3 regions of the Gracilibacillus xinjiangensis genome follow, and region 3 is predicted to be linked to each of the others. Evidence: riboswitches for the same ligand, from Rfam matches in the RefSeq annotation. Region 3 holds a riboswitch; each other region holds the start of a gene.
The links. Region 3 has a riboswitch for S-adenosylmethionine ahead of ACFOY7_RS06055 (phosphoadenylyl-sulfate reductase). Riboswitches for the same ligand answer to the same signal wherever they lie in the genome.
Positions count from the first base shown of each region.

Region 1: it holds a riboswitch for S-adenosylmethionine, as region 3 does, so the genes downstream of both, ACFOY7_RS06710 (bifunctional homocysteine S-methyltransferase/methylenetetrahydrofolate reductase) here and ACFOY7_RS06055 (phosphoadenylyl-sulfate reductase) in region 3, are expected to answer to the same signal.
Region 2: it holds a riboswitch for S-adenosylmethionine, as region 3 does, so the genes downstream of both, ACFOY7_RS10525 (inorganic phosphate transporter) here and ACFOY7_RS06055 (phosphoadenylyl-sulfate reductase) in region 3, are expected to answer to the same signal.

Region 1 covers NZ_JBHSDT010000004.1:524,545-535,470, reverse strand. The annotation lists gene ACFOY7_RS06730 (Gfo/Idh/MocA family protein) at 1-301, opposite strand, end outside; gene ACFOY7_RS06725 (LysM peptidoglycan-binding domain-containing protein) at 541-1,341, opposite strand; gene ACFOY7_RS06720 (bifunctional metallophosphatase/5'-nucleotidase) at 1,552-3,105, opposite strand; gene ACFOY7_RS06715 (nitroreductase family protein) at 3,462-4,028, opposite strand; SAM riboswitch class I at 4,200-4,305, shown strand; gene ACFOY7_RS06710 (bifunctional homocysteine S-methyltransferase/methylenetetrahydrofolate reductase) at 4,393-6,237, shown strand; gene metE (5-methyltetrahydropteroyltriglutamate--homocysteine S-methyltransferase) at 6,265-8,556, shown strand; gene ACFOY7_RS06700 (5'-nucleotidase C-terminal domain-containing protein) at 8,828-10,926, opposite strand, start outside.
Region 2 covers NZ_JBHSDT010000004.1:1,321,746-1,332,671, forward strand. The annotation lists gene ACFOY7_RS10515 (aminotransferase class V-fold PLP-dependent enzyme) at 322-1,494, opposite strand; gene ACFOY7_RS10520 (methionine biosynthesis PLP-dependent protein) at 1,487-2,593, opposite strand; SAM riboswitch class I at 2,697-2,800, opposite strand; SAM riboswitch class I at 3,063-3,163, shown strand; gene ACFOY7_RS10525 (inorganic phosphate transporter) at 3,247-4,326, shown strand; gene cobA (uroporphyrinogen-III C-methyltransferase) at 4,319-5,071, shown strand; gene ACFOY7_RS10535 (hypothetical protein) at 5,197-5,463, opposite strand; gene ACFOY7_RS10540 (MDR family MFS transporter) at 5,573-7,048, opposite strand; gene ACFOY7_RS10545 (helix-turn-helix domain-containing protein) at 7,334-7,660, shown strand; gene ACFOY7_RS10550 (hypothetical protein) at 8,148-8,291, shown strand; gene ACFOY7_RS10555 (YigZ family protein) at 8,383-9,024, opposite strand; gene ACFOY7_RS10560 (sensor histidine kinase) at 9,178-10,305, shown strand; gene ACFOY7_RS10565 (response regulator transcription factor) at 10,419-10,926, shown strand, end outside.
Region 3 covers NZ_JBHSDT010000004.1:367,016-377,941, forward strand. The annotation lists gene sat (sulfate adenylyltransferase) at 1-534, opposite strand, end outside; gene cysI (assimilatory sulfite reductase (NADPH) hemoprotein subunit) at 534-2,249, opposite strand; gene ACFOY7_RS06050 (assimilatory sulfite reductase (NADPH) flavoprotein subunit) at 2,264-4,063, opposite strand; gene ACFOY7_RS06055 (phosphoadenylyl-sulfate reductase) at 4,162-4,887, opposite strand; SAM riboswitch class I at 5,021-5,139, opposite strand; gene ACFOY7_RS06060 (sensor histidine kinase) at 5,397-6,503, shown strand; gene ACFOY7_RS06065 (response regulator) at 6,500-7,138, shown strand; gene ACFOY7_RS06070 (ABC transporter ATP-binding protein) at 7,250-8,182, shown strand; gene ACFOY7_RS06075 (ABC transporter permease) at 8,194-9,462, shown strand; gene ACFOY7_RS06080 (ABC transporter permease) at 9,459-10,559, shown strand.

The DNA.
Region 1 (10,926 bases), 160 kb from region 3:
CATCACACCCTAACTCCATTGCACGTATGATATAACGGTGATGGGTTCTGTCTACAGATGTTACTATAACAATATCCGGTTTTTCTGTTTCAATCATTTCATCAAAACGATCTGCTGTATATGTGTTGATTTTTCCTACACTATACTTTTCATCCAGCAATTTATTTGCATAATCTAATCTTGTCTGGTTCGAATCGCAAAATGCAACTAATGAACATGTTTCTTGGAAGTCACGTACCATTGCCCCATAAAAAAATTCTGCTCGACCGCCAGTACCAACTAATACATATTTTTTCTTCAAAGAAAACACTCCCACTTTTTTGTAATCGTTTGCAAAATAATAAATATAATAACAACGTTGTTATGATTATAAAACATTTCTCCAAAAATAGCAACTACTAATCTTTGAATTCATTTGTCTACTTTTGATTATTTTTGTTTCGTTAAATACTTCAAATAAAAGCGGATGTTTTGTTAGAAAAGAAGATGGGTAAATTATTTGTAAAGAAAAACCCTCTCATGGATGAGAGGGTAGTAAAATTAATTTAAAATAGTTACTTGTACTTGTCTTCTGCCCCAGTTTAATGCTTCTTGCTTCGTAGGAACATGAAGGTCAATTTTATTTCCGTTAATCGCGCCGCCAGTATCACCAGCAATTGCTTCACCATAACCTTCCACATATACTCTTGAACCAAGTGGAATGACGTTTGGATCGACAGCAATTACTTTCATATTAGGGTTTTCTAATAAATTAATCCCAGTCGCTGTAATACCAGAACAACCTGCACATTTTGCTGTATACGCCGTTGCTGTAACATTAATGGTTTGACCTGTTTGCTGCTGGCTGTCTTGAGTTTGTTGTTGATTATTTGTTGTTTGTTGAGCAACTTGTGCTGTTTTTACTTCAGCCGGATCTGTCGCTTCAGGTGTTGATTCAATTGTTTCCCTGTTAACTTGCTCATCTTCTTCCGTATTCTGTGGGTCTTTATCTGTTTCTTTAATTATTAATTCTTCCCCAATAATAATTAAATTCGTCTCAAGGTTATTCCATTCTTTTAAGTCAGCCACTGTAGTCTCGTGAGCTTTAGCAATCTCACTTAAAGAATCACCTTTCTTCACGATGTAAGTAATCTCTTTATCTATATTTATAATTTGCTTAGGGACAATGATATCCGATTCTAAGTTGTTCATTTCTCTTAATTTCGCAACAGATGTATTATGTTCTTCCGCAATCCCCCATAAATTATCACCTTGTTCAACCTCGTATTCGGCTGCTGATACTGGTACTACCGCTAATAAACTAGTAGCGATAACTGCTGTGGACAATAAAAACTTTTTCATCCATGTTGCCTCCTTTCATGTTGACAAGCTATACTATAACACATCAGAATACCCTTTGTGGTTACAGAGAAATTAAGAGTCTGTAACAAAGATTACGTTATATTTGGAAGCTTGTCACATTTGTCATTATGGGGCAACATTTGATAGATTTATACGTCAAGATGTAATATTTTCTACATTTATATGAAATTTCTAATTTTATATCTTAAATTATTTTTTCACAACAGAATAATTATGATTACATTTAGCCAATAATTTTTCTTTATTTAGTAAGTCGTCAGCTATTAGTTCTGTCATATCTATTGGAATATCTTTTACAACCTCTTTCCCTTGGAACATAAAATAGTTTCCTCCGCCACTGGCACGATAGTTGTTCATTACCACATTGAACTCTTTGTCTAAATCTAATGGCTCCCCTTGGTATTGAAGCTCTGTGACACGTTCCCCAATAGGACGGGATATATTTAATTCGTAATGAATTCCTTCCCACATATCATAATTGTAATGCTGTGGTTTTGGTTCAATAAATTGTGGGTTAATGGCTATTTCTCCATTGTCATCAATCTCGAAATAGCTTGCAGATAACTCCAGCGCTTCTTTTATGTCTTTCCCTTTTAATCTTAAAACCTTTAATGTGTTGGGGTAAATATAGTTGGATACAATATCTCTCATTGTCACTCTGGCAGGGAAACCTGGCGATTGGTCATGAAATAAAGCGGTACAAGAAATTGTTACATTGGCAATATCCATTTGCAATAAATTGATATATTCAACAAAAGGATGCTCCTCTAACCTTGCTTGAAATGGATCAGAAATACTCATATCTCCAACCACTTCCGTTATCGGCTGGTCCAGCCACTCCTGAACTTCCTTTTCATCCTTTTCTATTAATTCAAAAATTTCCCGATCTGTATGGATTTTCTCATCAACATAGTGCAGCTTTGACTGAATAGAGTGTACTGCTCCTCCATCCCACTCTATAGAAATTTCACCTAACGCTTGACCATTATTGCCTGTTTGGATCACTGTCACACCATTTATATTGGCTGTGATATAACGGTGCTGATGTCCTGTAATAAGTATGTCGATCCCTTCAACTTCCTGGCAAATCTGATAGCCTTGATTTTCTCCTGTAAGCGCCTCTGTTGGCTCGCCACCATCTGGGTCTCTTTCTAAACCACCATGGTAACAAACAACTAACAGATCTGGTTGTTCCAATTCTTTTACTTTCTTTACCCATTTCTTAGCAGATGTACAAGCATCTTCAAATAGCAGGCCCTTAATATGATTTGGGTCTTCCCAATTAGGAATATAGTGAGTAGTAAGACCGATAAATGCTATTTTCTTCCCTGCTGTTTCTTTGATCAAATATGGTTTACCGAAAAAAGGCTCTTTTGTTTCCTCATCTAAAATATTGGCTGATAACCATGGATACTGAGAATTTTCAATTACCGCTTGAAGATACTCTAATCCATAATTAAATTCATGATTGCCGAATACAGAGAAATCGTAGTTTAACCGGTTTGCTATATGAACTAAAGGACTCGTTTGTTCCTTATGATATTTTGCAAAGTAATATGTAAAAGGACTGCCTTGGATAAAATCGCCATTATCCATGATGATGACATCATTCTGTTCTCTTATCTTTTTCATAATTGTTGCGATTTTTGCTAGACCCATGTTTTCTTCTATCATATTTCTGTAATTTGTTGGTGCAATATATCCATGAATATCACTTGTTATACAAATGGATAGTTTCTGCATGTTATCTCTCCTCTACTAATTCATTCATCTCATTATAACGAAAAACTATTAGCAACAGGAAAAAGTTTACACTATCTTTACTCAGTTTTAACACTTAGTTTTCATTCATTTGTTATATTAAAAGTGTTCCAAATTGAGCAATGCTGCAAAGATTGCTTTCTCACAAAATGATAGCCCCTTTTTCTTGTTTGCCGATGACACGTTTCATCGGCATATTTTTATGTCCTTATTTAGCGACACTCTAATATAATCACTTGAGTGTCAGGCTAAATAGTTTCCTAACCAAGCTGTATGGCTATTATTATTAGCAATTCATACGCACAAAAAAACCACACCTTAATCAGATGTGGTCACCGTTATGATAATTCTGTTATTCGCTCTGATGCAGGTATTCTTGGCAAAGGTTTTTGATCTTTTGCCGGGTAGCCAACTTGCAATAATCCAATGACACGTTCATTTTCCTGTAATCCGATTAAATCTTTTGTTTCATCACAGAATGCTAATTTCCCGGTTTTCCAAAACACACTTAAACCTTCTTCCCATGCTAACAAGCTGAAATTCTGGATTAAACAACTAGTAGAAGCATAGTCTTCCTCAATAAACTTCTCAATTGGATTAATATGATTAATAACAAAAATAATAAAAGGAACATCCATTATTTTTTGATATCCTATCTCACCGATTTTTTCCAACTCTTCTGCTGACACAGTTTTTGCCTTTTCTTTTGCAATCTCGCGATTAATTTCAGCAAGTTTCTTCTTCGTCTCCCCTGTTACAAAAACGAAACGCCAGGGTTCTGTCATTTTATGATTTGGGACCCATACAGCAACATCTAATAGTTCTTTCATCAGATCAACTGATACGGGATCTTCTTTATATACGGAAATGGACCGGCGTTCTTTAATTAACTGCTTTACATTCATTTTCATCCACCTCTATCCCTCAATTGAGAATCATTTTCAATGATATCATAAATTCTTCACCCATACAAGTTCATTTAGCTTAATAGGGAAAATATTCAATAATTTAGAAAAACATCTTGATAATGATTTACTTTTCATGTAATATGTTGACAGCGAAAACTTTATAGCAATCTCTTATCAAGAGAGGTGGAGGGACTGGCCCTACGATACCTCAGCAACCGTCTATCACTAGACAAGGTGCTAAATCCAGCAAGCAAACATGCTTGAAAGATGAGGAACAAGGAATATTCCCATTAAGGGCCTTCATCAATCAAGGATGAAGGCCTTTTTTAATGTACTTACCTATAGAAAGGAGGTGAATAGAATGAAAGATCTTCGTAAACAATTGGAAGAAAATATCCTTATTGCTGATGGGGCGATTGGGACATTACTATACGCACATGGTGTTGATCAATGCTTTGAAGCATTCAACCTATCAAAGCCGAATGAAGTATTGCAAGTTCATCGCTCTTATATAGAAGCAGGTGCTGACATCATCCAGACAAACACATATGGCGCCAACTATATTAAACTGGCTCGTTTTGGCTTGGAAGAACAGGTGCATCAAATTAACGTAAAAGCAGTACAACTCGCTAAGCAAGCTGCAAATGAAAACACATTTGTTTTAGGAACAATTGGCGGGATAAGAGGTGTACAAAAACTAGTTACATCAAAGAAGGAAATCACACGAAGCTTTAAAGAACAGTTATTTACATTGCTTTTAGAAGGCATTGATGGAATCTTACTAGAAACATATTACGATCTTGAAGAATTAAAAACTGCTTTAAAGATTGTTAGAAAAGAGACTGACCTGCCTATCATTACGAATGTTTCGATGCATGAACCAGGTATATTGGAAAATGGAACATTATTAACAGATGCATTTTACCAATTAGAGGAATTAGGTGCAGATGTGGCAGGGATTAATTGCCGCCTGGGGCCTCATCATATGATTGAATCATTAGAGTCTGTTCCATTACTTGAAAAGGCTTATCTGTCAGCATTTCCGAATGCTAGTTTACCAGCATATGAAAACGGAAAGCTGGTATACAGTGAACAAACCGATTATTTCAAGCAATGTGCCAAAAAGTTCCGCGACCAAGGTGTCCGGCTTATTGGCGGTTGCTGTGGCACTACCCCGGAGCATATAAAAGCATTAAAAACAGGCATAAAAGGACTTTTACCGATCACCAATAAAGAAGTAAGAGAAAACCCGCTAATTATTACACAATCAGACCCTCAACTAGAGAATCATCAACCAACCTTACTTGATAAAGTAAAAGAAAGACATACTGTGATTGTGGAATTAGATGCACCTAAGCATTTAGAGATTGATGAATTTCTTGAAGGTGTGAAGCAATTAGATAAAGCTGGTGTCGATGCCATTACTTTAGCAGACAATTCCCTTGCTACACCTAGAATAAGCAACCTTGCGATGGCAATCAAAATGAAAGAACTGAATATTGGCGTAAAACCACTCATTCACTTAACCTGTCGTGATCGCAATTTAATTGGACTGCAAGCACATCTCATGGGACTACATACATTAGATTTCCATGACATATTAGCGATAACAGGTGACCCAACCAGAATTGGCGGTTTCCCTGGTGCATCTTCCGTCTTTGATGTCACATCATTTGAATTAATCCGCCTGATCAAACAATGTAACACAGGATTATCCTTTTCAGGTGCCTCCCTGCGAAAAAAAACAAATTTCCAAGTAGCTGCTGCATTTAACCCAAATGTTGCAAACTTAGAAAAAGCAGTAAAGCGAATGGAAAAGAAAATAGAACATGGTGCTGATTACTTCCTAACCCAACCAATCTTCAACCATGAGCAAATTATCGCTTTATATCGTGAAACAAAGCACTTGAAAACACCTGTTTTCATCGGCATTATGCCATTAGTCTCACATAAAAACGCTGAATTCCTCCATCATGAAGTTCCGGGCATGAAACTTTCTGATGAGGTTCGCGCAAGAATGCAAGCACAAGTCAGCCGCAATGATGCAATACAAGAAGGAATACAAATTGCTAAAGAATTGATCGACACAGCTATTAACTATTTTAATGGAATTTACTTAATTACGCCATTCATGAACTATCAAATTACGACAGAATTAACGAAATATATTATAAAAGTGAAAAACGAAAAGAAAATACTGCATTAAATTTGCGAATATAGGAGTGTGTTCATAATGACAACATATATTAGTTCAAATCTAGGATATCCACGCATTGGGAAAGACAGAGAATGGAAAAAAGCTTTGGAATCTTATTGGAGAAACGAGATAACAGAAGATGAATTAAAGACGGAAACCAAACAATTGCGTCTTGCTAATTTAAAAAAACAACAAGACCTTAACATTGATCTAATTCCTGTCGGAGATTTCTCTTTTTATGACCATGTGCTTGATACGGCATTTTCTTTTGGTCTGATTCCCAAAAGGTTTCAGGAATTAGATGAAAAATCGATTGATACTTATTTCGCAATTGCACGCGGGACAAAAGAAGCAGTTGCAGCTGAGATGACCAAATGGTTTAACACCAATTATCATTACATTGTTCCAGAACTGAATGATGTCACACCAAGGTTAATAGAAAACCGGGCGTTAACTTATTACAATGAAGCAAAAGCAGAATTAGGCATTAACGGGAAACCGGTTCTGGTTGGACCTGTAACTTTTGTAAAGTTATCCAAAGGGTATAGGGATACTAATTTTGAAGCAATCGTTGAGTCTTTCTTACCTCTTTATGAACAGGTTTTAGAAGAACTTGTTGATGCAGGTGCAGACTGGATTCAAATAGATGAACCAATCTTAGGCACAAACCTTTCCGAAAAGGAAATCGCATTGATCGCAAAAGTTTATCAACAATTAACAGCAAGTGTACCGCATGCCAAAATTATTTTACAAACATATTTTGAAACAGTACAACATTACGATGAAGTTGTGAAACTACCTGTTGCAGCAATCGGCTTAGACTTCGTTCACGGTGAACATCTTCATGCAATCAAAAAATGGGGATTCCCTAAAGATAAAATCCTGGCTGCAGGTATAATTAATGGCCGAAATGTATGGCGATCAGATTTAGACGACAAATTAGCACTTATCAATGAAATTCAATCAATTACTAATGCAGAAACGATGATCATCCAGCCATCATGTTCTTTGTTGCATGTACCCGTAACAAAAAAGACGGAAAGGAAAATAGACCAGGTGATCTTAGATGGATTAAGCTTTGCTGATGAGAAACTGGCTGAAATTAATGTTTTAGTCAAAGGTGTTAATCAAGGAGAGACCACCATTGAGCATGAATTAACTGAAAGCAGAATAGCAAGAGTTAAACTTGCTGAATCACCATATCGTCAGAATCACCAAGTTGCCAAAGAACTAGCTCAAATTGGTGATGAAGAAGTTAAACGCTCATTACCTTTCTCTGACAGGATTACATTACAACAAGACCAGTTAAAATTACCATTACTGCCTACAACGACAATAGGAAGCCTGCCACAAACCAGTGAAGTAAAAGGTACGAGAACAAAATGGCGTAAAGGGGAAATTTCTGATCAGGAATATAATAAGTTCATCGAATCTGAAACGAAAAAGTGGATCGAAATACAAGAGGAATTAAGTATTGATGTGTTAGTCCACGGAGAGTTCGAACGTACGGATATGGTAGAATTTTTCGGTGAGAAACTAAATGGATTTGCTGTTACAGAATTCGGCTGGGTCCAGTCTTATGGGTCTCGATGTGTAAAACCACCACTAATTGTTGGTGATGTATCATGGGCTGGACCAATGACAGTAAAAGAAATTGTCTATGCCCAATCCCTTACAGATAAACCTGTCAAAGGAATGCTAACAGGACCTGTGACGATATTGAATTGGTCGTTTGTACATGAGGAATTGCCTCGATTTACGATTCAGGATCAAATTGGCCTTGCATTAGAAAAGGAAGTTATAGCACTGGAAGCAGAAGGTGTAAATATTATCCAAGTTGATGAACCTGCTTTACGGGAAGGTTTACCGCTCGACCAGTTAAAATGGCCAGCATATTTTGATGCGGCAACTAGAGCATTCAGAATTTCTACATCTTCTGTCAAACCTTCCACACAAATTCATACACATATGTGCTATTCAGAGTTCAGTGAAATTTTCGAGGTGATTGATGCATTAGATGCAGATGTGATTTCCATTGAAACATCAAGAAGCCATGGTGAATTAATTGATACATTTGAAGTAAATGACTATGACAAAGAAATTGGTCTAGGAGTATATGATATTCATAGCCCAAGAGTGCCGAGTGTAGAAGAGATCAAGGCAAATATTGATAGAGCTTTACGTACCATTGATGTAAAACAATTCTGGATTAACCCTGATTGCGGACTAAAGACAAGAGGGCAAGAAGAAACTGTTGCAGCGTTACGTAATATGATTGAAGCGGCAAAGAAGGTTCGTGAAGAAGCAGGAGCAAAAGTTAACGGTTAATTGTTATTTTATCCATTAATGGAAGCGATCTTGAACAGGTGTACAATCTGGTTTCACTTTCCTATTATCATCCAGAAAAATTGAAACAAAAACAGCAAAAAGGTTCTGATCACATTTTACGATCGGAACCTTTTGCACATAAAGAATCAAATCAAGTCCTTTTCCAAAAATAAAACAGGGCCGGGACTAAAGGCTTTTTACAAATGGGTAACATCAGATTCTTTTTCCATTTTCTTAATGTCGTAACGTCATTTTTCTCGATTAGCGTGAATTAATTCATTTCTTCTTTAAATAGATGGTGACCCTTTCCCTTGCTTGGACGCTTATGCTTTTTAACTGAAACAATATCATTAGGATTTGTTGGTTTTAATTGGTAGGTGTCATTAAATTTACTGGATATACCAGTAATATTCACCTTGTCTCCATTCTCAAAGTCAAAGTCTTGAAGCGTAAGGCCAGTCCGGTTATCCACACGTACAAGCACTGATTTACTGCCTTTTGTTGCAATAAATTCAAATGTTCCATAACTGTTAACTTCTGTTAATTCTGAAATAGTAACACCTTTCATTATTACTAATTGCCCTTGATTCTTTTCCTTAAGATTTCCTGGATTAACGTTTTTCGGTTTCGGAATAGTATTTTCTCCAATAATCTCCAATGAAGAAATGGTGCTTAATTGCTTTTCCCCATTGTATTCTCCGACCTTTGCCGTAATTCTTACGAAATCTCCCGGTGATACAGTATCATCTCCAAATACATAAATTCCCGCTTTCTTGTCTTGAATATAAAAACCATTTCCACCAAATGCTCCTGGATTTGTTGTAACAGTTCCTTCAATAGTTACTGTCACTCCGTTCGCAGCTTTTCTTGCCTCTGAAATAGTTACTTCCCCTATGTCTTCCCCTTGTTCATCATCTACTGCTGCAATTCGGCCTTCCGGTCCAATGTCAATTGGATTTGCTTCGGAAGTGTTTAAATACTTTATATAATCCACAAAAGCATCTAGGTCAACCGGGCCCATCTCTTCGTTTACCCCAAGCTCTCCAATTGGACGGTATTTATCACCTAAAGATGTTGCCATATAATTATTAACTACTAATGAGTATGTTGCATTTTTATCAATCGGTGTTCCGTCAGGTAAGGTGATTTCTACTACCTTCGCTGTTTCTGTATTCCATTTGTAATGTAAACCAGCTATACTGTAGTCAGGTCCATATATTGGTGAAAGCTGGGCATCTAAAATGGTAAATAAGTCTGCACCCTTTACATCCATTTTTATTAATGTGTTGCCAAATGGCATAACATTATATAAATCTCCCCAAGTCACTTCACCTGCTAGTATGTCATCACGTATTCCTCCACCATTCATCATAGCGAAGTCTGCATCCATTGACCATCGCATTCCATCTGCAATTAAATTGCCTAATCCGTGATCCCCATCATTCGTATAACTACCTGTTAGATCTTGGTCGGTGTAGCCTAATACTTCATTCATTTTTGGTTCGATCAGATCTGTGTATTTCTGTAGTATTGCTGCAACTTCCGTGTCAGGTTCCACTAGACTCTGATCAACCCAAACTATTTCTGCTTCTTTACTGACAATATCACCTGTTTCACGGTCAATTTGTATATCCACATCAGCAAAAGCTTTGCCATATTCATTCGCCTGAACAATTAATTTATCATCGACAATACCATTCACTACTTGATGATTGTGTCCTGCAAAAATAATGTCAACAGCATCATTCACATTTCTTGCAAGATTAGCAGCATCTCCAGTAACCGTTTCGCCATTTTGTTCTGCTGGTAAGTGGGCTAATACAATAATCGCTTCTACGCCTTCTCCTTGAAGAGCCTCTACTGATTCATTTACAGCAGTTACTTCATCCGTAAAATCAATATCTTCAATCCCTGCCGGCATAACCATCCCTGCAGAAGCCTGAGTATTTATACCGATAAAGCCTATCTTTTCCCCTTCTATCTCTGTAATGGCATATGGTGGCAAGAATGTTTCTCCTGAATCTTTATATACACAGTTTGCACAAAGATTAGTAAAATCCATCCCATCATAACCTGTCGTACCTAATCCTTCCGGGTGCTCTCCGCCATTTACCATCCGCAACAGTTCTGTCGTACCCTCATCAAATTCATGGTTACCTACTGTGCCGAAGTCAAACCCAATCTCTTCCATAATTTCTACTGTCGGTTCATCCTGGAATAACCCTGAAACTGGTGAGCTTCCACCTATCATGTCACCTGCATGAACAATTAATGAATTCGGATGTTGTTGATCACGAGCTTTTAAGTATGCAGCAACATAATCCATTCTTCCGTATACGCCATCGATTTCACCATCATTATTAATATCCA
Region 2 (10,926 bases), 950 kb from region 3:
CCAAATCGTGAGTGAAAAGCAGTGGTGATGGCATTGATAAGCTGTTTAAAAGCCAAATCGTGAGCGAAAAGCAGTGGTGATGGCATTGATAAGCTGTTTAAAAGCCAAATCGTGAGCGAAGAGCAGCCGTGATGGCATTGAAAAGGTGTTTAAAAGCCAAAGCGTGAGGATAAAGCAGCCGTGATGGCATTGAAAAGCCATAATATCTCAAAGAAGAGGAAGCCTAAGAGCAATGAATTATGCCCAACTAGTCAAATTGATGCCAAAAAAGGCCGATAAAGCAATGTAAAGCTTTACCGACCTTTCTTGTTCGTTGATAACTTAATTCCTTACTACAACTGACTGTTCCAATGCTTGCGTTAAATCTTCCACAAGATCGTCCACATTTTCAATACCGACAGATAAGCGGAATAGTCGATCATCAATACCTCGCTCTTTTCGTTCGGCAGGGGGCATTGCTGCATGAGACATTGTTGCAGGGTGTGAAAGAATAGATTCTACTGCTCCAAGGCTTACCGCGAATACTGGTAACTTTATGCTTTCTACAAACTTTTGACAATCAATTTTTCCATCTAAAAGAAAAGATAGCACAGCACCGCCACTGCGAGCCTGTGACTTGTTAATCTCATAACCAGGGTGTTCCTTTAAACCTGGATAGTACACTTTTTCAACAGCTTGATGTTCTTGAAGAAAGTGAGCAATTTTGTCAGCGGATTGACTAGATTTTGTTAGTCTTGTTTCCAGAGTCTTCATCCCTTGAATCAATGTATAACTATCATGTGCACCTAAAATGGCACCGAATGTATTTTGTACAAACTTCAATCGTCCTGCTAACTCTTCATCATTTGTTACAGCTAATCCTGCTACTATATCACTGTGTCCTGACAGGAATTTCGTTGCACTATGTAAGACAACATCAACACCTAAGTCAAGCGGGTTTTGATAAAGTGGTGTCATAAAAGTATTATCTAAAAATGTGAGGGCATTATTTTGTTTGGCTAATTGTACTGTTTTCCGAATGTCTGTCACTTGCAATAAAGGATTAGCAGGTGTCTCGATATAGATAACCTTTGTATTAGGTCTGATCGCTTGCTCAATTTCTTCATTTTTTGTCATATCAACAAAGGTATAGTCAATAGCGAATTGTGTAAGCAATTGACTGACAAAACGGAAGGTTCCGCCATAGACATCTTTTGTTACAACAACATGGTCTCCTGCCTTTAATAACAGAAAGGCAGAGGAAATTGCTGCCATTCCAGAAGAAAAAGCAAAACCTGCTATTCCATTTTCTAATTCTGCAATGGTTTTTTCAACAATTTCTCTTGTCGGGTTTCCTGAACGGCTATAATCAAAAGGTCCAAATGAATGTAACTCATCCTGATGGTATGTTGATGACAAATAGATAGGAGGGTTAACAGCACCTGTCTTTCTTTCCTGGTAACCTTGGTTCACCCCTGCGTGAATTAATTTCGTTTCTAGCTGGTGTTTAGACATGAACAATTCCCTCCTTGCTTTTGATTAACGCCTGATTAATATCATTCTTCAAATCCTCTATATGTTCAATCCCAACAGAAAAGCGCAGCAGTCTGCCGCAGATTCCACGACGGTCCCGTTCTTCTTCTGGAATATCTGCATGTGTTTGGGTTGTTGGATAAGTTATAAAACTTTCGACACCACCCAAGCTCTCCGCGAATATAATAGTTTCAAGGTTTGATAGAAAACCTGCAACCATTTCTTTGTCTTTCACACGAAAGCTCATCATTGCACCTCTGCCAGGATAAAGTACATCTGTAACTAATTCATGATTTGTTAGAAATGTTGCGAGATCCTTTGCATTTTGCTGTTGTTTCTCTAACCTTAAGCTAAGTGTTTTCATCCCGCGAATTAAGAGCGTACAGTCAAATGGTGAAAGCACAGCACCTATTGCATTGTGAAGATAACCTATTCTTTCAGAGAGTTCTTCCCCTTTCGCAACAACTAAGCCAGCTAGTACATCATTATGACCACCTAAATACTTTGTAGCTGAATGGATAACAATATCGGCACCATCATTTAATGGCTGTTGTAAATATGGGGTATAAAATGTATTGTCAACAATAAACAGTAAATCATGTTTTTTAGCAATTGCGGCAATCTCTTTTATATCTAATTCAATTAATAATGGGTTAGTAGGTGTTTCAATAAAAATAGCTTTTGTTTTGTCCGTAATATTTGCTTCAATTTGATCAGGAGTAACATAAGTTGGTTTGATATTATATGCTTTCTGATAATGATCAAACAGGCGGTAACTTCCACCATATACATCTTCTGTTACAATAATTTGATCACCTTTTTCGAATAGGGAAAAAATAAGCTGGATTGCTGCCATTCCCGATGTACAGGCAAATCCTTTTGATCCATTTTCTAATTTAGCAATCGTTTCTTCGACAATATCTCTCGTAGGATTTTTGGATCTTGTATAATCAAATCCCGTTGATTCACCAATCGTACGATGTTGATATGCTGTCGATAAATAGATCGGAGCTTCTACTGCTCCAGTTTTTGGATCTGATTCATTTCCGATTTTTGCAAGTATAGTTTCAATATGTTTCAACAGGCCCACATCCTTTAATGCAAATTTTACCTCTTTTTCTAAATTGAAAAAGGCTTTCTTCTTTGATAAGAAGAAAGCCCTGTAAGGTTAAGGTTTACTAATCTCCTTATCTTTGGTAAGAATACCGTCTGGAATTAGCACCATGCATCGAATATGCTGGTTGCTGAGGTGTCAACGGGCCAGTCCCTAAACCTCTCTGGATAAGTGTAAAACGAATTATTTAGTTTTAATGGAAATACTATACATACTATCATACAATTCTCCAGTATAAATATCAAGGAAATTTTCTAAAAAAAATTAAAACCTAGTAAATGTATGGGATATAAGGGTTTTCGGCCGAAAAGCCTATTATTTCAATAAATACCACTATTGACAATAAGTAATTTTGCCATTATATTCAATACAAATACCCAGTAATTATCGAGAGAAACTAACCGAATACTTCATTAAGAATACGATTCAATAACAATTCTTATCAAGAGAGATGGAGGGGCTGGCCCGTAGAAATCTCAGCAACAGGCATTATGTACTGTGCTAATTCCAGCAAGTATATCACTTGGCAGATAAGAAGGAGGTAAAACTTCTGCTTTATGCTAAAGTGGGAGTTTTTTATTATATAAAATGTGTTGCCAACTTTAATATAAGGAAGTAGGATGAAAATGTTAGTGATTATTGCAATATTAGCGGCGTGTCTGTTTGCATTTAATATAGGAGCAAGTGGTTCTGCAGCGAGTATGGGGGTCGCTTATGGAGCAAAGGTAATTAAAAACAGGAAAACAGCATTGTTTTTAGCGGGATTAGGTGCGATCATTGGTGCATTATGGGGTGGTCAGCATGTAACAAACACGTTAGGCAAAGGAATTATTTCCGAAGAGATTATTGATGTTCCCATTGCGGCAATTATCCTGTTAGTCGCTGGCGGAACACTATTAATCACAAACTCTATCGGTATTCCTTTATCAACTAGTGAAGTTACAGTAGGTGCGATTGTTGGTGTAGGTATCTCGTTTCAGCAACTTTATGTAACGAGTATCTTTCATATTGTCAGCTTATGGCTAATAATTCCCTTTCTTGCATTTATGATTACATTTACTTTTGAAAAGTTACGTACAAAATTTCATCATAAAATTAAAATGAAACCATCCCATAAATTGCTGGCAGTACTGTTGATGTTTACTGGTTTCTTTGAAGCGATTGCAGCAGGGATGAACAATGTCGCAAATGCTCTAGGTCCTTTAGTAGGTGCAGATATTATGTCAATGGAAGTCGGTTTGCCATTATTCGCAGTAATTGTAGCATTTGGAAGCTTTTTGTTCGGTGGCAAGGTATTGGAAACAAATGCAAAGAAAATTACGAGCTTATCACTAGCAAATGGTGTAGTGATATCCAGTACAACAGGATTCCTTGTTATTATCGCGTCCTTCCTGGGTATTCCGATTCCTATGACACAAGTGACAACGACTGCTATTGTAGGTATTAGTGCAACGAAAAGCTGGAAAGATGTCTGGAAACAAAAAATAGTTCACCAGATTGCAAAAGTCTGGATTACATCTCCCATTATTTCATTAGTCATTGCCTATAGCTTAACAGAAATGATTGTTCACCAGTCATTCTATACTGTAGTATTATTACTGCTAACCATTATGATTACATTCGTTTTACTGAAATATGAAGTAAAAGCAGATAAGAAGATAAAGAAGCAAACGAGAAGGGAATGGCAAGCAAATGAGTAAAGTTTACATCGTAGGAGCGGGACCGGGAGATAAGGAACTAATAACATTAAAAGGTTTAAGAGCAATTAAAGAAGCTGATGTGATTCTATATGATAGATTAATTAATAAAGAACTGTTAGATTATGCGAAAGAAGGCTGTGAGTTGATCTTTTGCGGAAAAAAACCGAGATTACATGGTTTGATTCAAGAGGAAATTCATCGTTTACTAGTTCACCATGCCAAACAAGGAAAAGTTGTCACAAGGCTAAAAGGTGGAGATCCATTTATATTCGGCCGTGGCGGGGAAGAAGGGCAAGTATTGAAAGTAGAGAATATCCCTTTTGAAATTGTTCCGGGAATTACATCAGGCATCAGTGCTGCAGCTTATGCAGGGATACCGTTAACACACCGGGGAATAAGTGGTTCTGTGAGCTTTGTCAATGCATCCAATCCGGATAACCGTGCAGTGGAAGAATGGGAACATATTGCAAAAGGAGCAGACACTCTTTGCTTCTATATGGGGGTAAGACACTTTCCGAAAACTGCACAATATTTAATACAAGCAGGACTTGACCCCAATACTCCTGTTGCAATCATTCATTGGGGAACATTTACACACCAAAAAACAGTTATTGGTACATTAGAAAATATAGAAAAAAGAATGGGCGAGATTAGCAATCCTTCCATGATTGTTGTCGGTAAAGTGGTTGATTTGCATAAGGACCTGCAATGGTTCGAACAAATCGCCGTAGAACAGTTGAACTAAAGGGAATAACCATTCTTTGGACTATCTTCTATACGAGCGGTTAGCTTCTTGGGAAGACTGTATCCAAAAGATAGCATCGATTATTTACGGAACGCATGGTATCATGGTATAATCGTTCCGTAAATCTAATCCTGATCAATAACCCGCTCAATCTGTTCCTTATCTTTCTCCCAATCCCATTCTGGATTGATTTGATTGAGAAATGCCTGGACTTGATCATTGGACAAATCTTGCTCACCATTAGAGTTATTTTGATAGGATTTCAGCTCCCATTCGCCACCTTTTTTATTTACAGGCATTGTCCATTTCACTGTGAAAATATAGTCATTGTTATTAATATCCGCATGAATCAGCAATATATCCTTATGAAGAATCATGTTTGATAATTTCATATTGATACTCCCTCCCATATTACAGCTGGCTTTTCTTTATTATACCACAAAAAATAAGCGCTTTCTTCCATTGGGTAAAAAAAGGCTTATCAATAAGACAAACCTAATATTACTTATCTTTCGGATATATTTTCGGGAAAAATAATAGAATAATAAATGTGAGGAGGCCGATTACAAATAATCCCTGATACACATTATGTAAGGCAAAACTTAATCCATCCTGTATTGCGAGCAGTTCATTAGGATCAAAAGTCTGGCGCATTTCTTCATCAAGTAATATTTCTGTGTTGCTAATTTCTGCATTAACTTCTGCTTCCTGAAAATATTTTCTCATTTGCTGGTTCATCAACCCGCCTAGAAATGATGCACCAACAGCACTTCCGATGATCCGCATAAACATATTTAAGGATGTAGCAACACCACGCACATTCCAATCCACATGATTTTGAATCGAGACAATAAAGGTAGTGCTGGACAGTCCCATCCCGACACCGATAATGAATGAACTGATTGCCGCGTAGACTGGTCCTTTATCCGAATCAAGTAATGAGAACAGGAAGGTCCCGATTAACAGTGCGGTTCCCCCTAAAAGAGCAGTTGTTCGAAAGCCGATCTTTAACACTAAATGTCCGGCAACCGTAGCAAAAATTGGCCAGCCAATCGACATTGTACTTAATGTAAAGCCGGCAACAATCGCTGACTCTTCCATCACCCCTTGTACATATGTTGGCAGAAAACTAGACAGCCCTAATATAATCATGCCAGAAAATAATGTTGCCAGATTTGCGATAATAATTAATCGATCTTTCCAGAGAAAAAGCGGCATCATTGGTGATACTGCCCTTTTTTCCTGCCATACAAACAGCCCCATACATGCAATAAATAGTAACAAAAGAGAAACTGTCTCAAGTGAAGTCCATGTCCAGACTGTTCCTGCTTGGACAAAAACAATAATTAAGGCAGATATACCGACTAAAAATAAAGCAGAACCGATGTAATCAATTGATTTCTTTTCCTTACCAACATCTTCATGGAAGAAACGATAAACACCGATGATCCCGAGAATGCCAAGCGGTATGTTCATCCAGAAAATCCAGGCCCAATCAATAAACTGGACAATAACACCGCCAAGCAGCGGGCCAAGGACTGAAGAGATTCCCCAGACACTTGCTAAGTAGCCTTGAACTTTTGCCCGTTCTTTCAGTGTGTACATGTCTCCAACGATTGTCGTCACAATTGGCTGAATCGCACCAGCTCCTATACCTTGAATAAGTCGGTATATAACAAGTGCTGTCATTGAATGAGCCAAACCACATAATATCGACCCTGTGAGAAATATGATGACTCCAAACATAAATACCGGTTTGCGGCCAAACAGGTCAGCTAGCTTGCCATAAACCATTGTTGTAATTGCCTGCATTAATAAGAAACTGGAAAAAACCCAACTGTATAGCGTGAATCCACCTAAATCTCCCACAATATTAGGCATAGCTGTAGCAACAATGGTACCTTCAATTGCAGCCATAAACATGGATAGAACGAGTGCAATTAAGACAAGTGGCCGATTCGTTTGCTTATTTGACATTTTCGATCTCCCTTTTGTTCATAATATTAATGGTATTGTACCAAAATATTATTTTAGAATCACATGTTATTCTGTCGAGTAAACGAATTATAAAACTATTTGGAAGGATAATTGTTGCATCATTCTGAATTAAGAACTATAATAGGGAAAAATAACTAATTTTTGAATTTCATCATACGATTAATCACTAATTATTCATTATTCGACAAAAAATGAAACTTTATATAGAACGATAATGAATGATTATGTTATAATGAAAACGCAATAGAAAGTGGGTGAAACATGATGATCGGTCCAAAAATACAAGAACTTAGAAAAGGTAAAAGAATGTCGCTTTCCGAAGTGGCAGAACAAGCAGGTGTAGCTAAATCCTATTTAAGTTCCATCGAACGGGGAATTCAGTCAAATCCATCCATCCAATTTATGGAGAAGATAGGGAAAGTTCTTGGTGTAACAGTTAATGAATTATTAATGAGTCAAAATGATCAAGCTATTCGCGATCAATTGGATGAGGAATGGCTGAAATTGGCAGAAGATGCGATGAATTCAGGTATTTCAAAAGAAGAGTTCAAACAGTTTTTAGAATTTAATAAATGGAAAAAAAGTCATTAAATAAATAGCATTAAAAAAAGACGAAAGATGAATGTTGTCAGCCACTGGAAAAGAGAGTGACTGGCATTTTTATTTCTAGTAAATTTTTAAACTGTGATTAACTATAGATCAGTCATTAGTTAGCTGAAGATGAAGAAGATAGAAACCAGCAAAAGAACGTTCCGCGAAAAAGGTATAATCTTCAAGAATTTCCGTCCTTTGTGAAAAACTAGTATGATTCTAGGTGAATATATGATTAAATAGTTAGAGAATGATAGAAGTTTCTTTAAACAAAATATACTTTTTTGCTATTCCTGAAACAATATTGTACGCTATGTTTGATGGCCATCTAATAGATAAATAATAGCAGGTTAATTATAAAGAATACGATAGCCAAAGGATTACTCTGATAACTTTAGAAAAGGAATTCTCTATAAAACAGACATAACGACACGGTTTGAAACGAAACACATATACTACAGAAGATAGATGCAAATGGGGTGATAATTTGTCGGAGCAGGAAATATATCGATCGATATTAGAGAAAATGCTAGATCAAACAGAAAGACAACAAATTAACAATTCGGAAGATTTTATAAAGAAATTAACACAAGAAATTAGGCAGTCTAACGTACTGTCAATTAAAGAATAATAAAGAGAGGAGTGTGAATAAACGATTCTGGTATCGAAACTTTTTTATTCACACTCGTTTAAAAGTAAATTTCCCGGGGAATAATCATTATTTACGGATTTGGCACATCAATTTCTACATATTTTGAGTCACCTTGTTTTATTTGAGCCGTACCATTCGTAGTATTTATGATCCACTCATGGAATGGTTCTTCCTCACCACTGTTAACATAAATTCGAAGCGTTACTTGATCTAAGTATTCTATATGATCTAACAGGTAATTGGTTTGACGGATCTCGTTTTCTAATTTGCCTAGAAGTGTATATTCAACTGTCACGAGAAATTGGTTCATTTTCTTTCGTTCCACAACACCGGTTGTATTAATTCCTAGAGATGTGGTACTGGCATATGCACGTATCAGTCCTCCGGCACCAAGTTTAATCCCGCCAAAATATCGTGTGACGACAACGGCAGTGTCTTTTAACTGTCTTTTTTTTAATACTTCTAAGATTGGTACACCGGCTGTTCCGCTAGGCTCACCATCATCATTGGCTTTTTGAATTTGATCATGTTCACCGATCATATATGCGGAACAATTGTGTGTTGCATCAGCATGTTTCTTCTTGATCTCTTGAATAAATTCCTTTGCTGCATCTTCTGTTTCCACTCGTTTCACATAACCAATGAAACGAGACTTTTGGATGATTTGTTCATCCCAACCTTCTGGCTTTACGGTAAAATACTGGTCTAACATTATTTCCCCTCCTGAAAAATATTTGTATAATTGATAGGATTAAGTGTAAAATCATTACAAATGAAAGAATATATAAATGTGAAAATGCCCCCATAAAAAGTACTGAATAATTCGAATTATGTCATTGAAACTAGGTGGTGAGAGTTAGAGATTATGGATAACTGGGACCGTGATTTAGATTATATTATACAAGAGATGATAGATACAGTAAAAAACAGTAAAGATGAAGTATTTAACATTTCTGAAGAGTCTCGCAAAGAACACGAACGAATCAATAAGGAATTAGAAGAATTAAAGCAGAAGGTATCTCTAACGATCGAAGAGGGTGATCAATTAGAGAAAAAGGCCAAGGCTGCGAGAAAAAAGTTGTCTGTCGTTAGTAAAAATTTCTCTGTATATTCTGAAGAAACGATTAGAGAAGCGTACGACAATGCGCACAAAGTACAATCAGACTTTGTTGTTAAACGTGATCAGGAAAAAGCATTACGGGAACGGCGAGATGAACTGGAACTGCGACTTAAATCACTTGAGAAGATGGTTGAACGAGCAGAAGGCCTGATGGGGAAAGTGTCGATCGTCCTAAACTATTTAAGTGAAGATTTTAGACACATTTCTGATCTCCTGCAAGATGCGCAAGAAAAGCAAGCGTTTGGACTACGCATCATCGAAGCACAAGAAGAGGAAAGGAGAAAACTGTCACGTGAAATGCATGATGGTCCTGCCCAAATGTTAGCAAACATTTTATTGCGGTCAGAAATCGTTGAAAGAACTTATCGTAAAGGTGATACTGATTGTGCAATGAAGGAAATGAAAAGTGTTCGTTCATTGATTCGATCCTCATTACAGGAAGTAAGACGTATTATTTATGATCTGCGGCCAATGGCTTTAGATGATCTTGGGTTAATTCCGACAATTAAAAAATACATAGATACATTAGAAGAGCAGCATTCCAATATTCATTTTCAATATCGTTCAATGGATGACAGATTGCCGAGTCAATACGAGGTTGCACTATTTCGCTTAATTCAGGAATCCATTCAAAATGCGATCAAACATGCAAAAGCAGAGCGCATTGATGTAAAACTGGAGATCACAGATAAAAAAGTCCTGGCACTTGTTAATGATGATGGGGTAGGATTTGACCGGGAAAACAAAAAGGATAATTCCTTTGGGATTATTGGCATGCATGAGAGGATAGACATGTTGGGTGGAGACTTAAGGATCAAGAGTGACATAGGTAAAGGCACCAAAGTATTCATAATTATCCCAATTAAAACCTAAAATTTACACATTTCTATGACAATGTGTATAATAGTAAAGGTTAGTAACTTTTTCAGACAAAAAATTGAAATTAACAAAATAGATGAGAGAAGAGAAATTGAGGAGGTTTATTAATGACAACAAATATTATATTAATTGATGATCACAAATTATTTCGAGAAGGTGTAAAGCGAATCCTTGAGTTAGAATCTGATTTTAACGTGCTAGCTGAAGGTGATGATGGCTCAATGGCAATTGACCTTGTAAAAAAACATAAGCCGGATGTTGTGTTAATGGATATCAATATGCCAAGTGTTAACGGGGTTGAAGCAACTTCAGAATTACTAAACAAATATCCTGGTGTAAAAGTCATCATTCTTTCGATCCATGACGATGAAAACTATGTCACACATGCCTTAAAATCTGGCGCGCAAGGCTACCTGCTAAAAGAAATGGATTCTGACGCTCTGATTGAAGCGATAACTGTAGTTAGTGATGGTGGGTCCTATCTCCATCCGAAAGTAACCCATAATCTTGTAAAAGAATACCGCCGCTTAGTGGCAGAAGAAGATGCGTTATACGGATCTGACAATACTTTATCAAAATTGAAGAAAGTGGACCACCGTAAACCACTCCATCTTT
Region 3 (10,926 bases):
ATCTTCGAATCCTTCGTGCCCTGGTCTGTTTACTAATTGAATTGGTCCAGCTAAGTAAATTTCGCCTTTTTCATATAGTTTTTTTACACCTGGATGGCTATCATCCGTTGTTCCATATACAGATTGGGCTTCTTTTTCCTTGTCATATCGATATTTCTCTTGTAAGTCAAGCGTTCCATAAAGTACACCATCTTCACCATATAACGCTACAGTGTCACCAATAGTTAATTGATCCGCTTCTTGTTCTGTTACAGCAAGTGTAATGGGTATACTCCAAACCGTACCATCTGCCAGATGTACGTTTTCTACAACATTCAGATAATCTTTTTCACCTAAAAAACCTGTTAGCGGGCTGAAGCCACCAATAGCGATTAATTCTAGGTCGGAAATGCCCCACTTATTGATCGTAAGGGAAGGCTGATTTTTAGCAGCCTCGATTGCTTTATCCCGATCTGCACCAGTTAATTCTCTGTTAACTAGTGTACCACCATGAGCTGTAATTGTTTCACGTTGCTTTTCAATAACTGTTGACATTATAAAACTCCTTTCGTTTCTCTATGGAAATTCTGGCCGTCATACACTGGGTCGACATAGCCTTTTCGAACAACAAAATCGCCGAAATGTTCATTTTCTTCTCTTTCTTCAGCATATATATGGATAATTTCCTTTAATGTTGCCAGTATTTCTTCTTCTCCAATATTTTCGCGATATAGTTGGTTTAACCTATCACCAGTAAAGCTTCCACCTAAATATAAGTTATATTTACCAGGTGCTTTGCCTATAAACGCTATTTCAGCTAAAGCTGGACGTGCACATCCATTTGGACAACCTGTCATACGGATAACAATCTCTTGTTCTTGTAAACCTTCCGCTGCTAATATGCCCTCAATTTTCCCAATTAAGGATGGTAAATACCGTTCTGATTCTGCCATAGCAAGACCACATGTTGGTAAGGCAACACAAGCAATTGAATTTCTTCTTAAACCAGAGTAATGTTTTCCATCCGTTAAGCCGTATGCGTCAATAATTTCCTGAATCTTTTTCTTTTTTTGTGGTGATACATTTGCAATAACAAGATTTTGGTTTGGTGTCAGGCGGAAATCCCCTGTGTGAACATTGGCAATTTCCCGTAATGCTGTCATCAGTTTATAGTCATCTGTATCTTTTACACGGCCATTTTCAACAAATAATGTGAAATGCCATCTGTTATTTCCTTTGATCCAGCCATATCTGTCACCATTGTGATCAAAGTGATAATCTTTCGCATCTTCTAATGAAAATCCAAGACGGTTTGCTAATTCTTCTTTAAACCAGTCTAGCCCGTAGCGATCAATTGTATATTTAAACCGGGCATTTTTCCGATCGGAACGGTTTCCGTAATCGCGTTGGATAGTTACTACTTTTTCAGCAACTTGAATAACATCTTCTTTTTTACAGTATCCGGCTACTTTACCTAGTTGCGGGTAAGTGTTGGTATTCCCGTGTGTTGAACCCATGCCGCCGCCAACAACCACATTAAAACCTTTCACCTCGTTATCCTCAACAATTGCAATGAAGCCTAAGTCTTGTGAAAAGACATCGATATCGTTAGATGGAGGTGCTGCAATACCAATTTTGAACTTTCTTGGTAAGTATGTCTTTCCGTAAATTGGTTCTTCCTCTTCTTTGGAATCGATTATTTTTTCTCTATCTAACCATATTTCATGATAAGCGCCTGTTTTTGGTGACAGATGATCACTAATTTTTTGGGCCCAATCTTGAATTTCCTGATGGACTTCTGACTGGTAAGGATTGGGGTTACACATTACATTACGGTTCACGTCACCACATGCAGCGATGGTTGTCATCAGTTCATCATTGATTGTTTTTATTGTTTCTTTTAAATTCCATTTCAATATACCGTGCAATTGGAATGCTTGCCTTGTTGTAAGTTTTATTGTATTGTCGCCATATTTTTGTGATAAGTCATCAACAGCTAACCATTGTTTTGGTGTTGCTACACCACCTGGTATCGCAACACGCAGCATAAATGAGTATGCCGGTTCTAACTTTTGTCTGCGGCGCTCATCACGAATGTCACGGTCATCCTGTTGGTAACTGCCATGAAATTTCAGTAGTTTTGTGTCATCATCTGAGATAGATGCAGTTATTGGATCATTTAATCCCTCAACAATTGTTCCCCTTAAAAACCGGCTGTCTTCTTTTAACTTTTCAATTGGGTCTAGTTTTTTCTGGTCGTTGCCTGCCATGGATATCCTCCTAATTAATATACGTCTCTTTGATAACGTTTTTCTTGTTTTAATTGATTGATATATGCTTCTGCTTCTTCTCGACTAACATCCTTTTGTTCAGCGACAATCTGAATGAGAGTTTGATGAACATCCTTCGCCATTCTCTTCTCATCGCCACAAACGAATAGATGTGCTCCGCGTTCCAACCAAGCGAATACATCTTTTGCGTTTTCTAACAGACGGTTTTGGACATAAACTTTTTCCGCTGTGTCTCTAGAGAAAGCTACATCCATCTTAGATAAATAGCCTTTCTTTAGCCAATTTTGCCAATCGACTTGGTATAGAAAGTCAGAACGGAAATGCTGATCACCAAAGAATAACCATGTGTCACCTTTTAAGTCGAGTTCTTCACGTTCCTCAATATATCCTCTGAATGGAGCAACCCCTGTTCCTGGTCCAATCATAATAACAGGTGTGGACTCATCAAATGGGAATTTAAAGTTTGGATTGCGGTGAACATATACTTCTACAACATCACCAGGTTTAATTCTTTCAGCAAATTCACCGGAACAAACTCCCGTGCGATCTCTTCCGCAGCTATTGTAACGAACTGTTGCGATAGTTAAATGAACTTCATCAGGGTTTGCCTTGTAACTGCTTGAAATGGAATATTGGCGTGCCGGTATCTTCCGCAGCCAATGCATCATCGTTGTTGGATCAAGTTCTGCTGGCGGATAATCTTGAATTAAATCAAGTAAATCCCTGCCATCGATGTATTGCTTAATTTGCTCATTGTCAGCAATTAATTTTAGTAAATCATCATTTTTGAAATAACTTACAGCCTTATCAAGCAAGCCTTTTGTCAATCTGGTAATTTCAAAAATGGATGTTAATGCTTCGTGAATGGAGCGAATTTCTCCTTGTTTATTGATCGGAACTGTTTGCTCTGGATTCCAGTCTAGTTGTTTAATAACTTGCTTTACTAAGTCCGGGTCATTTTTTGGATAGATTGCTAGACAATCCCCCGGTTCATAACTGAAGTTTGAACCATCCAGAGATAATTCAATATGTCTCGTTTCCTTATTCGAACCTTTTCCACTTAAATTAATATTTTCCAGAACTTCAGCAGAGAAAGGGTTGCTTTTTGAGTAAATGGGTTGTTCAGCTGGTGTAGGTGCTGCAATGTCAACGGTCTGTTGATTACCCTGGTCTTCTTCTAACTTTGCTAACACTCCGTTCATCCACTCTTCTGCCAACTCATCGTAATCTACATCACAATCTACTCTGTTGTAAATTCGTGTTGCTCCTAATTCTTCTAAGCGGTTATCAAAGTCTTTACCTGTTTGACAAAAATGCTCATAAGACTCATCGCCTAATGCCAGAACAGAGAAGCGGACGTTCTCTAATTTAGGAGCTTTACGCCCAAGTAAAAATTCATGGAACTGAATGGCATTATCTGGCGGATCTCCTTCACCATGCGTAGCTGTGATGATAAATAAATCTTCTACCTCTTTAATTTTCTTTGGCTTAAAATCATCCATGCTTGATACAGATACTTTTAGATTTTTTGCTTTTAATTTATCTGTTAGGCTTTCCGCAAGTGCTTGGCTGTTCCCGGTTTCGGAACCATATAGAATGGTTATCGTCCTTGTTGGTGCTGATGTCGCTTGTGCCTGTGGTTGCCCGGGAGCTGCCGGAGCTTCTGTTGCTTGAGAAGCAGCTAAATAGCCTGCAAGCCAATTTTTTTGTGCATTGGTTAGTGTTGGTAACAGCTGATTTAAGATTTCTGTTTGCCTTTCGTCAAAAGGACTATTGACAACTTGTAATGTCAAAAAACTCACCCCTAAGTAGATTTTTGGATAAAGGATCCATTTACATAATTAAACCTATTGATTTACTTTGATATTGTCATAAAAATAAGCACCATAACTTACGTGGTGTGTAATCCGCATTCTGTTTTATTGAAATTTGTCCATCTTCCTGATCGTTCATCCCCGCCTTGCTCTACTGGTTTTGTACATGGGATACAACCGATACTAGGATAATTTTGATCGTGCAAAGGATTATATGGTAAATTATTCGACCGGATATAGTCCCATACATCATCATGAGTCCAATAAATTAGCGGACAAACTTTCACAGATTTAAACCGATTGTCTTTATTAAAAAATTCTGTGTTTGCACGACTAGGCGATTGTTCGCGTCTTAAGCCTGAAATCCATGCTGTCGCACCATTCAACACTTCTTCTAATGGTTTTATTTTCCTTATATAGCAACATTGATCAGGATTTCGTTTCCATAAAGCCGAACCATGCTGCTCTGACTGCTCTTCTAACGTCAATTCAGGTCGTTTCATCTCAATTTGTAATTGTGGATACTTTTCTTTCACTTGATCAATTAAATCATATGTTTCCTGAAAGTGAAGGTCTGTATCAAGGAAAACTAACTTCGCATCAGGTTTTACTTTAGAAATTAAATCAATCAAAACCATACTTTCTGCACCAAAGCTGCAAGCATACACTAAGGAATCTCCATAAGACCCGTAAGCGTAGTCAATAATATCTTGAGCACCTTTTGTCTGATCCTCTGCGTCTGGTGTAAATCCATTCCAGTGACTCTCTCGATAATGTTCATACGTAATTAACTGCTCTGTCATGTATAAACATCCTCCTTTTGTTTTGATACAATCCTATTGGAAGAACGTGATTTGCCTCATACTTGATGGCAATTTACCTTATAATAAAAAACCTCTTATCTGGTTTGATAAGAAGTTTGATTGACATCACTACTTCTTATCTTCCGGGTACTCGTAGTATATGCTGTCCCGCAGGATTTGGCACAGTGTTCTAAGTTCGAACCTGTTGCCGAGGATTCACCGGGCCTGCCCCTCCACCTCTCTGGATAAGAATTGCTTTCTATGAACATTTAATGTAATACTATAACTATTTTTTGGCAATGTCAATAGAGATTTATGAAAAAGTGTACGAAGAATATAGATTGAGAGTATTTTACTATATAGTAATATTGCCAAACGTTAAGTAGGTTAATAATGTCATTCTGTTCATTTAACGTCTTACAAGTGCTTTGCACGATAATATTTCCGAAGCTCGAATCTTCTGAATTATGGTATATTATTGAGAAAGGGGGGGGCATATGCGGGGGTCAATGTGGCTTTGGTTATTATTATGGCTGTTGGCATGGACAGGTGGATTAATTGTCGAGATGGATGCTGAGTCTCATTCGGCATACCTTTTTGGAATGGCAGCCATTTTTTTCTCATTATTCTTCTTTCGTTCTATCATAAAAAAGGGAAATTACATCATTTGGTTCGGTTTATGCATTGTACTAACTGTTACATTTCTTATCCCATTGAATGGGGTAGTGAATCCATTTGTTTGGATGATGTTTATTTTTTTAATTGTCCATATTACTTATCTTTTCAGAGGAAAAACGATGTATAGCTTGTTAATCATCGTGATAGGATCCATTTATTTAATACATATGGAGTTTTTTTCACCTATAATTCTCCTCATGCTTTTTTTAGTATCTATATCTACAATTTTATTCGCTTATTATTTTCAAAAAAACGTAAAAGATGTAACAGACTTAGAAGAACGTTATCAGGCGCTATTGCATACGTATCGCAAGGTAAAACGTGATTCGATATCGAATGATGAGCATGTCAGGCAACAAGAGCGTATTTATATAGGAAGAGAAATTCATGATCGTGTTGGTCATACATTAACGAATTTATTAATGCAAATTGAAATATTAAGGCTGCAGGATAATCGTGAGGAGTGGAGCCAGCTAAAAAGTTTAGCACAAGAAAGTTTATCCGAAACGAGAAAAGCAGTGAAAGCATTAAAGGAAGATAAGATTACAGGGATTGCAGCAATTATTCAATTAATTCGTAAACTCGAGGCAGAGCAGTACATATCAATATCATTTTCGATGCGGCAAAATGCTCTGTCTATTTCATTGAGTCCAGAACAGGCTAGCGTTGTTTATCGTGCCATTCAGGAATCACTAACTAATGTTATGAGACACAGTTCTGGAAAAGAGGCGACAATCATTCTGGAAGCGCCTGGTGCCACCCATTTCCGGTTTGAAGTGATTAATCCATTACAAAATGAAATAGACATAAAAGAAGGATTTGGTTTAAAGGCGATGAGGGAACGACTGATTCAAATTGGCGGTCAATTAGAGGTTCAATCATACAGTAACCAATTTGTTATTCGTGGCATGTTTCCAATAAAGGGGGGTCCTAAGTGATAAAGATATTATTAGCCGAAGACCAAGCAATTGTTAGACAGGGAATTAAAATGATGTTGGAAACTGATCCAACCATCCATGTAACAGGTGAAGCAAAAAATGGCCAGGAAGCATTAAAATTACGTGAGCAGAATTATTATGATATGGCGATATTAGATATAAGAATGCCAGAGATGGATGGATTGCAAGCGGCAAAAGAGTTGCTAAGACGCTTTCCGGAAATGAAGGTACTGATGCTGACAACATTTAATGATGAAGAATATGCTGTTCAGGCGTTGAAAATAGGTGTTCATGGATACCTGCTGAAGGATGCAGAAGCAAGCCAGCTTATCCATGCAATCAAAAATTGTTTAGCTGGTGGATTACAATTACCAGGTGAGGTAGCGAAGAAAGTCGTCCCGCATTTGCTGGAAAAAAGGGCGCCTGTTAATGAAGGTCATCCTGTTTCATTAACGAAAAGAGAAACAGATATATTATGTTTGCTTGGAGAAGGGAAGAGTAATAAAGAAATTGCAGAGGCATTGGCTTTATCTGTAGGTACGGTAAAAAATCATATTAGTCAACTTCTTGATAAGCTTGAATTAAGGGACCGTACACAAATTGCTATCTATGCGATACGGAATGGTTATGTATAAAATGACTTAAGTCACAGTTTGGATGAAAAGTAATGACTGAGGGCAGTGTTCGCACTGTCCTTTTTCAATTAAACTAAGAATATATTAATGAACTAAAGGAAGGTGAACCCTTTGCTAGAAACAGAGGCATTGCGCAAAGTATATAAAAAGCAAGTAGCGGTGGATGATGTCAGTTTATATTTAAAACAAGGAGAATCTGTTGGGTTACTGGGACCAAATGGTGCAGGGAAATCGACATTCATCTCGATGATCGCCACTTTAATGAAGCCAACATCGGGGATTGTAACATGGAATGGGCAAGATGTAATTAAAAATCCAAACATTATCCGTCCGACGTTAGGGGTTGTGCCTCAAGAGATTGCTTTGTATAAGGAATTATCTGCATATGAGAATGTAAAATTTTTCGGCAAGATTTATCGGTTAAAAGGAAAGCAATTAGAACAGCGAATTCAAGAAGTCTTAAAACTGGTTGGACTAGAAGATCGGCAAAAGGAACTTGTAAAAAATTATTCCGGCGGGATGCAAAGACGAATCAATATTGCTGTAGCCCTGTTGCATAACCCGGACATCATCATTATGGATGAGCCGACAGTGGGGATTGATCCACAGTCACGTCATTATATTTTAGAAATGGTGAAAACGTTAAATGAAGAACAAGGGATGACCGTTCTTTACACCTCACACTATATGGAGGAAGTAGAAAGGTTATGTGACAGAATATATATAATGGATCATGGGAAGGTAATTGCAACAGGTACAAAAGATGAGCTGACAAGTATTTTATCAAGTGAAGAAACGATCCATCTTGAAACAGATCAGTCATCCATAACTTTTGAAGAAGCGCTGAAAGAGCAGTCATCAGTCTTGAAGGTTACAGAGTGGGAGAAAGGGCTAAAGTTAATCGTACCGAAAAACAGTCGTAAACTGGCAGATATTTTTCAATTAGCAGAACAACAGCAAATATCTATTAATAGTGTTAATATCGAAGTCCCGTCACTAGAGGATGTCTTCTTACATCTAACCGGAAGAAGATTAAGAGATTAGGAGGGGTGATTATGTTCGATTTCTTGGTAAAAGATATGAAACTGCTATGGCGTGATCGCACCGAGCTTTTAATCATTCTCCTGATGCCGTTCGTATTAATGATGATTTTAGGTTTTGCCTTAAAAGGTGTGATGGGAGAAGAGGTAACATCTGATATGACTGTTGCTTTAGTGGAAGAAGATAACCCTGAGGAAGGAACTTCTTTATTTGTCCAGCAATTAGAAGATCAATCACTTCCAGAAGAAGCAGTTGCAGGATTAACGCAAGCAACAGAAGAATTACAACCAAACCAGATACTGCAACAGTTATTGAAAGAGGATTTAGATTTTTTGACAGTCGTGGAAATGGATGCGGAGAAGGCGGAAAAACAATTATCCTCACAAGAAATTGATGCCATACTAACGATCCCGGAAGATTTTACTTATGAACTGTTAGCTAATATATTGCTCAGTCAACCGGCAACCAGTACACTAAGCATCACGAAAGGAGAACACGCTTATTTTGCTGGGGATATTCTCCAGAATATTATGGAACAGTTCACTAATTCCTTGAATATAGAAGCTGCCATTGCAAAATCTGCCGGTTCTGATGTAACGATAGAAGCAGGCCTTAATATAGAAAATATTGCAGTTGAGGAAACAATTACCAGCAGGGATCCAATCAGCTCAATGGAATATTATACTGTTGGGATGGCTGTAATGTTTGCGTTCTTCGTTGCTTCCACCATGGCTGCAAAAGCATATACCGAGCACTCGCAATTGGTATTGGGCAGAGTTATATTGTCTGGAACACATCCAATTTACTTTTTATTAGGCAAACTGCTGGCAGTTATTCTGATGACATTTATCCAAATACTGATTTTGTTCGGTCTTTCATCACTGATTATGCAATCCTTTCAACCATTTACATGGGATATTACATTAACTGTTCTTGCGATTACACTCCTTTATGCGATAGCTGTTGGTGCGATAGGCAGCTTACTTATTGCTCTGACTGTTCGTTTCAACTCGAATTCTATTGCCGGCTCCTTCTCAGGTGGAGTTGTTAGTGTCATGGCATTACTTGGAGGCAGCTTTACACCAATTACCGCTTTTCCGGAAGTTATTCAAACGATTGGGAGCTGGACTCCAAACGGAATGACAATGCGAGCATATATGCTGGCAAATCAAGGAATGCCATTAGCAAACATTATGCCGTACATGTATCGTCTTATTATCATCGCACTCGTTATTTTTGTTATAAGTATCATGGTATTCCCGACAAGGAGGGCTGACTCATGATGAATATATTCCTATTACAATGGCAACGTCTCCGCAGAAAACCATTCATGGTCCTGGCAATGGTTGCTATGACAATTGTCTTTATTATATTTATTGGCGGTGCTAGCAATCAATCCAAGATTTCTATCCCAACAAGCTTTGCTGATGATTTTCCGCAAGGAGACAGGGAAGAATTTATTGATCACTTAAATCAATTAGAAGGTTTTCAATTTATCGAAACTAATTATGAAAAAGCCAGGGAGAATATTGCATTGGGCATCGCCAGTTTCGGTGTTGTACTAGCAAGGGAAGATTACCGTATTATAATTGGAACAGAGAACCCTAACCAAGCGATTGTTGAGCAATATATCAGTTCGACTTATTGGGAAGAGTTGAGGATTGATCAAGCAGTTAATCAGACTGGTAACGAACAGTTACGTCAATCAATTAAGGAATCCCTAGAGCGGCCGCCTATAGTGGTTGAAAGCCAAATTGGTGAATCAGAAGGAGATGTATTTTTATTTAATAATCAATTGCAAGCATTGTTTGGAATGACTTTATTTTTTGCGATATATACCATTGTTTTTAGTCTAGGTGAGGTAGCAGAAGAAAAGCAAAGAGGCAGCTGGGACCGGCTCATATTATCACCTGTCCGAAAATGGCAAGTATACTTAGGTTATTTAAGTTTTGCCTTTGTCATTGGAATGGCCCAGATACTAATCGTTTTCGCTATGTTCCAACACTTCTTTGGTTTTGAGATTGGAGGTAATTGGCTAGAAATCTTCCTGATATGTTTTGTTTATACGTTTGCCATTGTTTCACTTGGTATGTTGTTAATTGGATTAGTCAATCGTTCATCACAACTAAATGCAATTGTACCAATTGTTGCTGTAAGTATGGCAATGCTTGGGGGAGCTTACTGGCCAATTGAGATCGTGAATAATGATATTGTCTTAACAATTTCTAAGGTTATCCCGGTAACATACGGGATGGAAGCATTAAAAACAGTCACTGTTTATGGGAAAGATTTAGTGGATATTACACAGCCATTATCCATTCTCCTGTTGATGGGGGTATTATGTATGGGAGTTGGAATTAATTTAATGGAAAGAAGATGAAAAAGAGTCTAGCGAATTGCTAGACTCTTTTTCATTTTGTTATAAAGAAAGCAAAATGGATCAAATTGGTTAGCTTTTCTTTATTAAAAAGAAGAAGACGGCGAATAAAATAACAAACTGGAACTTATTGAAGCAGCAAGTGAAACTAGTAGAAAATCGACATTATTCACCACTAATAATATAAGTTCAGTGTAAGCATCAAAGCTCTGACGCTACCCCCTGGCCAGGCCAAAAAGTATTAACGATGCCTAAATCAATAAGGGTTTCATCAAACCTCTAGACCCTTATATTCTGTATATCAATATCGATAAGCGGGTATTCACTTCACCTCGGCAGCCCAGCAGTGTAACAGATGAAGTGTTAGCGT